DNA from 4 places in the Micromonospora lupini genome. Region 1 is predicted to be linked to each of the others. Evidence: riboswitches for the same ligand, from Rfam matches in the RefSeq annotation. Region 1 holds a riboswitch; each other region holds the start of a gene.

The links. A riboswitch is a leader RNA that binds a small molecule or an ion and turns the genes downstream of it on or off. The one in region 1 is predicted to bind cyclic di-AMP.
Region 2: linked by a shared signal. The riboswitch ahead of OOJ91_RS01575 (transglycosylase family protein) and the one ahead of OOJ91_RS23985 (coiled-coil domain-containing protein) in region 1 are both predicted to bind cyclic di-AMP.
Region 3: linked by a shared signal. The riboswitch ahead of OOJ91_RS21695 (C40 family peptidase) and the one ahead of OOJ91_RS23985 (coiled-coil domain-containing protein) in region 1 are both predicted to bind cyclic di-AMP.
Region 4: linked by a shared signal. The riboswitch ahead of OOJ91_RS29920 (C39 family peptidase) and the one ahead of OOJ91_RS23985 (coiled-coil domain-containing protein) in region 1 are both predicted to bind cyclic di-AMP.

Annotation. Positions count from the first base shown of each region.
Region 1 covers NZ_JAPENL010000002.1:1,967,703-1,969,892, forward strand. Annotated here, with positions in the region: gene OOJ91_RS23985 (coiled-coil domain-containing protein) at 1-891, opposite strand, end outside; cyclic di-AMP (ydaO/yuaA leader) riboswitch at 896-1,026, opposite strand; partial or broken gene OOJ91_RS23990 (YibE/F family protein) at 1,343-1,773, opposite strand; gene OOJ91_RS23995 (metal-sensitive transcriptional regulator) at 2,027-2,190, opposite strand, start outside.
Region 2 covers NZ_JAPENL010000001.1:359,574-361,763, forward strand. Annotated here, with positions in the region: gene OOJ91_RS01570 (nitrilase-related carbon-nitrogen hydrolase) at 1-622, shown strand, start outside; cyclic di-AMP (ydaO/yuaA leader) riboswitch at 716-886, shown strand; gene OOJ91_RS01575 (transglycosylase family protein) at 886-1,563, shown strand; gene OOJ91_RS01580 (hypothetical protein) at 1,650-2,006, opposite strand; gene dinB (DNA polymerase IV) at 2,123-2,190, opposite strand, start outside.
Region 3 covers NZ_JAPENL010000002.1:1,478,339-1,480,528, reverse strand. Annotated here, with positions in the region: gene dcd (dCTP deaminase) at 1-294, shown strand, start outside; gene OOJ91_RS21695 (C40 family peptidase) at 354-1,394, opposite strand; cyclic di-AMP (ydaO/yuaA leader) riboswitch at 1,407-1,543, opposite strand; gene OOJ91_RS21690 (N-acetylmuramoyl-L-alanine amidase) at 1,777-2,190, shown strand, end outside.
Region 4 covers NZ_JAPENL010000003.1:401,628-403,817, forward strand. Annotated here, with positions in the region: gene OOJ91_RS29920 (C39 family peptidase) at 1-813, opposite strand, end outside; cyclic di-AMP (ydaO/yuaA leader) riboswitch at 1,046-1,186, opposite strand; gene OOJ91_RS29925 (hypothetical protein) at 1,472-2,190, opposite strand, start outside.

The sequences.
Region 1 (2,190 bases):
GATGAGGAACGCGGCGACGTTGTTGCCGTACATGCGGGTGTCGTTGTTGTGCCACGGGCTGAAGCCGCTCTTCTGCAACGACCAGTCACAGGCGCGGCCCTTCGGGTGCTCGTACGGGCCACCGTTGCGGTGGCAGCCGACGAACCGGTTGAACCCGGCCCGCTTGACCTCCTTGTAGGCGTGCAGGGTGCGCGGCGTGACGCAACCGGAGGTGGTGGGGTCCTTCTCGCTGCACGACTGCGGCTTCCAGTCACCGTCGGCGGTGCGACCCGGGCCGATCCGGGCGACAGGGGAGGTGGCGTCCACCAGGCCGCCGGTGAAACCCTGACCACCGACCAGTGCGAGCGACTTCTCCGCGTCGCGCTTGTCCTTCGCCATCAGGGCGGTCTGCTTCTGCTGCTCGCGGACCTCCGCGTCGAGGGCCAGCTTGGCCTGCTCCGCGCGGGCCTTTACCGCGTTGACCTCGGCGAGCTTCTTCTCGTTGACCATGTTCATCTCGTCGAGCGCCGCGGCCCGTCGGACGAACGAGTCCGGGGCGTCGCTCTCCAGCAGCATCGCGATCGCGCCGATCCGTCCGGTCCGGTACGACTGGGCGGCGATCTGCGCGACCTGCGGTTCCAGCGCCGCCAGGTCGGCCTTGGCCCGGTCGACCTCCAGCGCCAGCTCGAGCTGCCGCTTCTTGGACTTGTCCAGCTTGGACTTGGCCGCCACGTAGTCCCGGTTGGTCTGCTCGATCACGTCGTCGAGCAGCTTGGGCTCGTCCTCCTGCTCGTGCCCGGACGGTGTGGGGGTCGTCGGGGCGGCGTGGGCCGGGAGGGGTCCGGCGAACACGGTCAGCGCGGCGAGCACGGCCACCACGGGTGTCAACCAGCGGCGTAGGGGTGCCGTCACAATGTTCCCTTCCGTCGACCGCCGACCGGGTTAGCTGACGGGTTCGGGGCGGAAGTGGCCCCTACCGCTGACGCGGATTCACCCCACATACCTGGGTCCCCGGCTCGCCGGTTGGCGATTGGGCGGTGGCACCGCAGGCGCCGCTGCGCGCCTTCGTCGGTGACCGGCAGCGAGGTTACCCGAGAGTCCACCGCCTGAGCTACGTCCTGATGCCGACTAAAAGCGTCATTTCGCCATGGCGTTGAGTGACCAGTGACGCGGTTCTCAGGGCGGGTGCCCGATCCGGTCACGCTGAGGAGTGTCACCATGCCGTATCCGTGCTCCTGTTCGGCTCTGGCCACCTGTCGGTGGCGGTGGATGGGGTGTGCTCCGCTCGCGGTCGAGCCCGTCGGGCCGACCCGTTGGCGGGGAGCTGAGGGCGGCCAGTGCCTCCGTCCGGTCCGCGCGGGGGCGGCGTGCCGCGCTGGTGCTCGGCGATGTTCCCGCTGTTGACGGCGGGATCGGTCGGGTCGGTCAGCGCGACCAGGACGACCTCGTCGCCGACCTCGACCCGCGGCGCGCCGGGCCCGGCGGGAACGGGCGTCCGCACCTGCTGGCCTGAGCTGCGCCCGTCCTCGATCCGTACGTCCACGGTTCCGCACGGTCCGGTGGCCGGCGTGCCCTCCGGGTCGGCCGACGGTGGGCAGGGTTCGGTCACCACACGGGCCACCGGCCGTGGTGGCGCGGCGCGTCGGTGCCACCGCCGGCCTGCGGCACCCCGTCCCGTGGCCAGAGCACCACGGCGACGACGGTGGCCACGAAGAGCGGCACCACCGTCGCGACGAGGATCCGTCGTACCCGGGGCGGGGCGGGACGAGCGGAACGGCTGTGGTCGGAACCCAATGCGAGACTCCCAACGATCCGGTGCGGGGTACGTGCCGACGGGCCAGGCGGTTCACCTCCGCCTGACGAACGCGGTGACGAGCGCATCGGATGGCTGGTTGACTACCCAACGGTCACGGACAGTGACCGGTCGGCCCGGCGGGTAGGTGCCGGCGCCGCGCCGTGGCGGTGCCGGTGCCGGACTGCGTGGCGGGGTCCGGTGAGCCATCGTCGGAGATGGTAGTCACGTCGGGAGCCGGACTCGTCTGTCGGCTCAGCCCCGCTTCATGAGTCGACCGACGGCCGCCATCATCTCGGTGGCCATCTCGTCGGCCCGGCCCTCGGCCGCCCCCTCGTGCATGCAGTGCCGGGCGTGCCCGTCGAGCAGGCCCAGGGCCACCTTGTCGAGTGCGGCCTGGATCGCGGAGATCTGGGTGA
Region 2 (2,190 bases), on a different contig from region 1:
GACCGAGGCCCGGGTGGTAGTCGGCGCGGTGCTCCGACGGGCCGGCACGGCGTACAACGTAGCGCTGGTGCTGGACCCGTCCGGGACGGTCACGACGTACACCAAACAGCACCTGGTCCCCGGCCTTGAGGACTGGCTGACGCCTGGTGACGAGGCGCTCGTGGACGGGCGGTTCGGCGTCGCGATCTGCAAGGACCTTGACTTTCCGGGCCTGGTCCGACGGTATCGGGCGCAGGGTGCCACCGTGCTGCTCGTCCCCGCCCTGGACTTCAGCTCGGACGGCTGGCTGCACGCTCGGATGACCCTTGTCCGTGGCGTGGAGAACGGGCTCACCGTGGTCCGCGCCGCCGGGCTCGGCCGGCTGACGGTCACCGACCCCAACGGCAGAGTGGTGGGTGAGGCCACCGCCGGTGACGCGGAGTTGCTGGTCACCGTCGCTTCGACGACCGGGTGGGGCACGGTCTACTCGCGTACCGGGGATTGGTTTCCGTTGTTCTCTGTGGCCCTGTTGGTCATCGCTGTGGGTGGCGTGCGGCGGCGGTCCGCTACCGGTGGTTCCGGTGGGCAACGGTCCACGATGGTCACAGCACACCGAGTACGTGCCCGCAACCGGTGCGGGTGACGCCCCGCGTGGGCCGGTGAACAAGTTCACAAGGGTTGGGCGACCGTCACCGACCGTGCCTACGGTCGGTCGAGTCCGCCACCGTGGACACCGCGACCGGCAACGCCAAATCCTGCCCCCGGTCGTCGGATACCAGAACCGGGCAGGAGCGGGGGACCCAACGTTCCTCGGTGCATGTCACCTCGGGGTGAAGCCGCCACCGCGCGGCCGGGCTCCTCGGCCCGAACCCGACAGCTCACCTCGCCGGCGTGGAGGAACCACACATGACGTCTGTCCACACGCCCCGTCATCGACGGGTCACCACCCGCCGCGTCGCCGTCGGCACGCTTGCCGTCGGCGCGGTCACCGGCGCGGTCGCCCTCTTCGGCCCTGCGGCCCCGGCCCAGGCCGGTGTCAACTGGGACGCGGTCGCCAAGTGCGAGTCCGGCGGCAACTGGAAGATCAACACCGGTAACGGTTACTACGGCGGCCTGCAGTTCTCCCAGGGAACCTGGGCCGGCTACGGCGGCAAGAAGTACGCCGCCCGTGCCGACCTGGCCAGCCGCGGCGAGCAGATCGCCATCGCCGAGAAGGTGCTCGACCGGCAGGGCATCGGCGCGTGGCCGACCTGCGGCCGCAAGGGCGGCTCGTCGGGCGGCTCCGCCACGAAGTCCTCGACGAAGTCGACCCCGAAGTCGTCGACGTCCACAGCCCCGAAGGACCGGTCCACAGCCCCGAAGGAGCGGTCGTCGCGCGGCGACCAGCCGGCGACCCGCAACCACGAGCGCACCGCGCCCGCGGCCGGCGGCGACACGTACGTCGTCAAGCCGGGGGACACCCTGTCGGAGATCGCCGACAGCCACCGCCAGGCGGGCGGCTGGCAGGCGCTGTACGAGCGCAACCGGCAGGTGATCGGCGCCGACCCGGGCCTGATCCTCCCCGGTCAGCGGCTCGCCCTCTGACGTACGACACTCGAACGCTCGGCCGGGTCACCGGCCGAGCGTTCGGTCGTTCGAGGGCGCTGGTCGGGGCGCGGATGACGGCGCGGTCACGCCGCGGCGGACGCCCTCGACCCTCGGCGCGACATCACCGCGGTGGCGTCACGGTCCCAGCGGGGGGCCGGTGCCGCCGTCTCGCCGGGCCAGCCCGTGCCGGCACCGTCGCCGTCGATGGCCGTCTCGACCGAGGCCTGCGTCCTGCGGGCCAGCCGCAGCGACTGCTCGGCACCCGCCCGGGCCGAGCACGGCCAGGACTGGCCGGCGCACTGCAGGTTGCGGCAGTGACCCTCGTCGTCGGGCTCGTGGGCACTCAGCACGTCGACCGCCAGCTGCCAGAGCAGGGGGTCGGTCACGTCGTGCGGACGTTCGGCGTGCCGGCTCGGTCGGTTGCTGGTGTCGTCGGACATGGTGGGCCCCCCTCGTCAGGCTGTTCCCCTCAAGGGTCACCCGTCAGCCGCCGGCTAAACCGCCGACCTGCTGTGATGTGTCGCCGGTCGCAGCCGAAGCGGCCCCACAACCCCCCTCAGTCCGGCAATAGCGGCATCTCGACGCCCGGATCCCGGCCGAGGAGCACCGCCCGGGTGAGCGCCG
Region 3 (2,190 bases), 490 kb from region 1:
GGCCGGCTGGAGGGGAAGAGCTCACTGGGCCGCCTCGGCCTGCTCACCCACTCCACCGCCGGGTTCATCGACCCGGGCTTCTCCGGCCACGTGACGCTGGAGCTGTCGAACGTGGCGAACCTGCCGATCACCCTCTGGCCCGGCATGAAGATCGGCCAGCTCTGCATCTTCCGGCTGTCCTCGCCGGCCGAGCACCCGTACGGGTCGGTGGTCTACGGCTCGCGGTACCAGGGTCAGCGGGGGCCGACGCCGAGCCGCTCCTGGCAGAACTGGCGTGCCTGGCCGACGCGCTAGGAGACGACGAGGGCCCGCCGCGACAGGATCGCGACGGGCCCTAGTGCGTTCGGCGTCGGTCAGCCGGGACGGCCGTAGCTGTGGATCGGCCCGTCGTCGACCTTCTTCATCTTGACGGGCTGACCTGCCTGGGAGGCGTGCACCACCCAGCCGCCGCCGACGTACATGCCGACGTGGTGGATGTCGCTGTAGTAGAAGACCAGGTCGCCGGGGCGCAGGTCGCCCCTGCTGACGTTCTTGGTCGCCCGGCTCTGCGCGGCGGCGTTGTGCGGCAGCGACACGCCTGCCTTCGCCCACGCGGCGAGCATCAGCCCGGAACAGTCGTACGAGTTCGGACCCTCGGCACCCCACACGTACGGCTTGCCGATCTGGGCGCAGGCGAACTTGACCGCCGTGCCCGCGGCGCCGCCGGGGTAGCTGGCCGGGCAGGGCGCCGGACGCAGCGAACCGCCGCCGCCGTTGCCGTACACCTTGAGGCGCAGCTTCTGCAGCCTGTCGATCTCTTCGTTGATCTGCTTCTTCTTCGCCGCCAACTGCGCCTCGGTCCGGGTCAGCTGGGCCACCATCTCGTCGAGCGGCGCCTTCTGCCGGGCCAGCTCGTCGCGGAGGCCGGCGACCTGCCGGACGTCCTGCTGCTGGTTGTGGGCGAACCGGTCGAGCATCTCGAGCTGCCCGACCACCTCGCTGGGCGACCGGCTGCCGAGCATCGTGTTGACCGTCGACAGGTTCTCGCCCATGTACGCGCGCACGGCCAGCGCGCTGACCTTGTTCATCGCGGCGTCGACCTGGCGCTCCAGGGGCGCGATGCGCGCGGCGAGCGTGTCGGCCTGCTTGCGCTTGACGGCCAGGTCCGCGCGGGTGGCGTTGTGCCGTTCGATGACCGGTTCGAGCTTGTTCCAGTCGGCGTCGATCTGGCGCTCGATCTCGGCGACGGACGGATCCGCGTGCGCCGCCGTGGCGCTGCCGGTCAGGACGACGGCGACGCCGACCAGGGCGGCGAGGGCGGTGGTGAAGCGGGACCAGCGTGGACGCGGCACTGTCGACGTCGGGTCGGCCGAGGCCGACCGTTCAAGCGACGGCCACTGGACATGGAGGGCCACCGGGTTCCGTACTCCTTCTTCCTGACCGCCTACCGGGTTAGCTGACGGGTTCGGGCGGGAAGTTGGCGCCCTACCGCATTGGCTGCGGATTCACCCCGGGGGAACCTGGGTCCCCGGCTCGCTCGCAAGCGACTCGGCGGTGTCGGTCCGTTACCGCCCGGGTGGGCAGACCTGCAACCGGGCCGACAAATGACCAGAGTAGAGACGGCCGTTACCGATCCGCAACCCGTGCGGCCGTGACACTCCGTACCGATTCGAGGGGGTCACCGAGCGTACGTGAAGGTTTCCTTCTGCAGGCTTTGATATATGGAAAGGTATTGACCTGGACTCCCGACCGGCGCGAAGGTGGCCACACAGTTACCAGTTGAATCTAGGGGGTTCGATGGAAAGTCCAACCCTGTCCGCCGGCCGGCGCGCGCTGCTCGTCGCCGCGGTGGTCGCCGCAACGACCGCCGTACCGCTGAGCGCCGGCCCCGCCTCCGCCGCACCGGCCGCCGACCGTCAGCAGCAGTACGCCGCCGCGTCGACCGAGTACGGCGTGCCGACCGCCGTGCTGCTCGGCGTCTCCTACCTGGAGTCCCGCTGGGACAGCAACGCCGGCACCCCGAGCACCAGCGGCGGCTACGGACCGATGCACCTGACCGACGCCCGCCACGTGGCCGCCCTACCCGCGCGCGGCCACCACGACGCCGGCACCGAGGATCCGCGCGGCGACGACTCCCGTCCCGTCCGGGCACCCGCGCCGGCCACCGATCCCGCCCCGCCCAGCGCCGCGTTGCAGACCGTCGACGCCGCC
Region 4 (2,190 bases), on a different contig from region 1:
GTTGGCCAGGTCGATCGTGGTGATCCAGTAGGACGGGTCGGCCGGGTTCGCCGAGTCGGCGATCCGCACGGTGCGGCCGTTGTCCTTGTAGCCCACGACGGCGATGTAGTGCCCGCCGCCGTAGGAGTGCCAGCCGCCGTCGGTGTCGGTGGCGTCGCCGACGACGTTGGCGACCACGCCTCGGCCGTCGGTGATGGCCTTGACGACGTCGGCCTGGAGGCGGTCCATCTGCGCGCGGCTTGGCGCGCCCTCGAACATCCGGGTCCGGTACGGGGAGCCCTTCACCTCGGCGTTGAGCACCCGGGTGGTGTCCTCGGCCGAGTTGGTGCCCATCTCGGTGGTGCCCAGCTCGGCGCCGAGCTCCTCCTGCGTGCGGTCGATGCCGCTGGCGCTGAGGGCGTTGCGGGTCGCCGCCGGGCCGCAGTTGTAGTACGTGTTCTGCGCCTCGTAGTCGTAGTCGAGCACCTTGGTCGCGGGCGGCTTCGGCGGCGTCGGCTTACGGGTGAGGTCGGGGTTGCTCGTGGCCTTCGCAGCGGGAGAGGCGGCGCTCGTGGCCGGGGCGGCGGTGCTCGGCGCGGCCGAGGGGGGCGCGACGCGTGCCTGGCCGCGGGACGCGATGGTGTCGCTGCGCATCTCGGCGACTGTGGTCGAGGTGTGCCCGCTGGCCGGGGCCCCATCGGTGCCGGCGAGCAGGACGCCGGTGGTGGTGGCGATCGCGAGGGCCGCGGCGGAGGCGGCGACGATCTGGTACGGGCGCTCGGTCGCGAGGCGACGAAGCTGACGCTGCAGGGTGTGCTTCACGGGGTCCTCCACGGTTCGGGGGGAGAGCGGCACACCGGGCGCGGTCGGTGTCCGGGCAGGCGCCAGCGCGCGGACCGTGGTCCGCGGGTGGTGAACCGCTCAGGGGATCGCCCGGCGCGGCCGGGCGGGAGAGGCGGCGACCCGGGGGGTCAGCTCACCGTCACGAGGCGGATGAGCGGGGGTGCCGCGACGCCGTGGAGGCGTGGGACCAACCGAGGGGTGGAGAGGTGCTGCACGAGGATGGAACTCCTTCCGTCACCGCCTACCGGGTTAGCTGACGGATTCGGGCGGGAAGATCGCCCTACCGCGGGCCGTGGCTCGCGGATTCACCCCGGACTTACTGTGGGTCCCCGGTTCGTTGATCACGATTGAGCGGGTCGGCGCGGCGTCGCATCCTGCGATCGGTTACCGCACCGGACGGGACGACAGTACTGGCCGACGCTCACCCTGCCAAGCGGTGCCCACCTGCGTAAACATCGTCTGGTGCGACAATTTCTGCGCGTATTGCCGCTGACGTGACTCGATGGGACAACCGGTTACCGAGGCGTCCGTGGGTGACAACCGGACAGGTCGCCGGAAACGCCTCGACAATTGCGGGAACAATGGCCACCGATCGGGCCGGTCGCCCGATTTTCGCTGGCGGTGACCGGCCTCACATAACAGATCGGGCTCAACCCGCCCGGACGGGACGCCAGCGCGCCACAACGGCCGGACGCGACGCCCCGGTCGTCGCGCGACGGGACGGCACCGGGGTCGGCAACAGCCGGGCCGTCGCCGCGTACGCCTCCTCGGCGAGGGTGCGCGCCGACTCGGCGGCCAGCTCCGCGTCCCGCCAGGCGGACCGCTCCCGCTCGGCTGCTGCCCGGTGGTCGGCCAGCCGCGCGTCACGGATCACCCGGGTGAGAAGCACCTCCTGCTCGACCGGGTGCCGGCGGGGATCCCAGCCGCGCCGGTGCCCGAACACGTCCGCGAGCTGAGCCATGGTCAACTCTCCACGCCAGTGCGCGGCCATCGCGGCACGGTGCAGGTAGCGCTCCCGGGCGGCGTACTCGGCGGGGGTGTGCGGGGTACGCGGGGGCGGCAGCGCACCGGCGGTGGCGAGGCGGCGGGCGGTGGTGTCCGCGTCGTCGTACCGGGACCAGGCCCGCTGCGCCTCTTCCTGAGTGATCAGCCAGTCAGCGCGTCGTCGTCGGGCGGTCTGCGCGGCGCGGGACGCGGCCACGGCCACCTCCTCGGCGTACCGGCGCAGGTCGGCGACCTCGGCGGCGGCCACCTCGCGGGCGGTGGGCGCCGGCGGCGGCGGCTCGGCTGCCGGCGAGTCCCGCTCGGGACGGGCCACCAGCACGGCGAGGACGGTAAGCGCCAGCAGGAACAGGGCCGACCAGATGG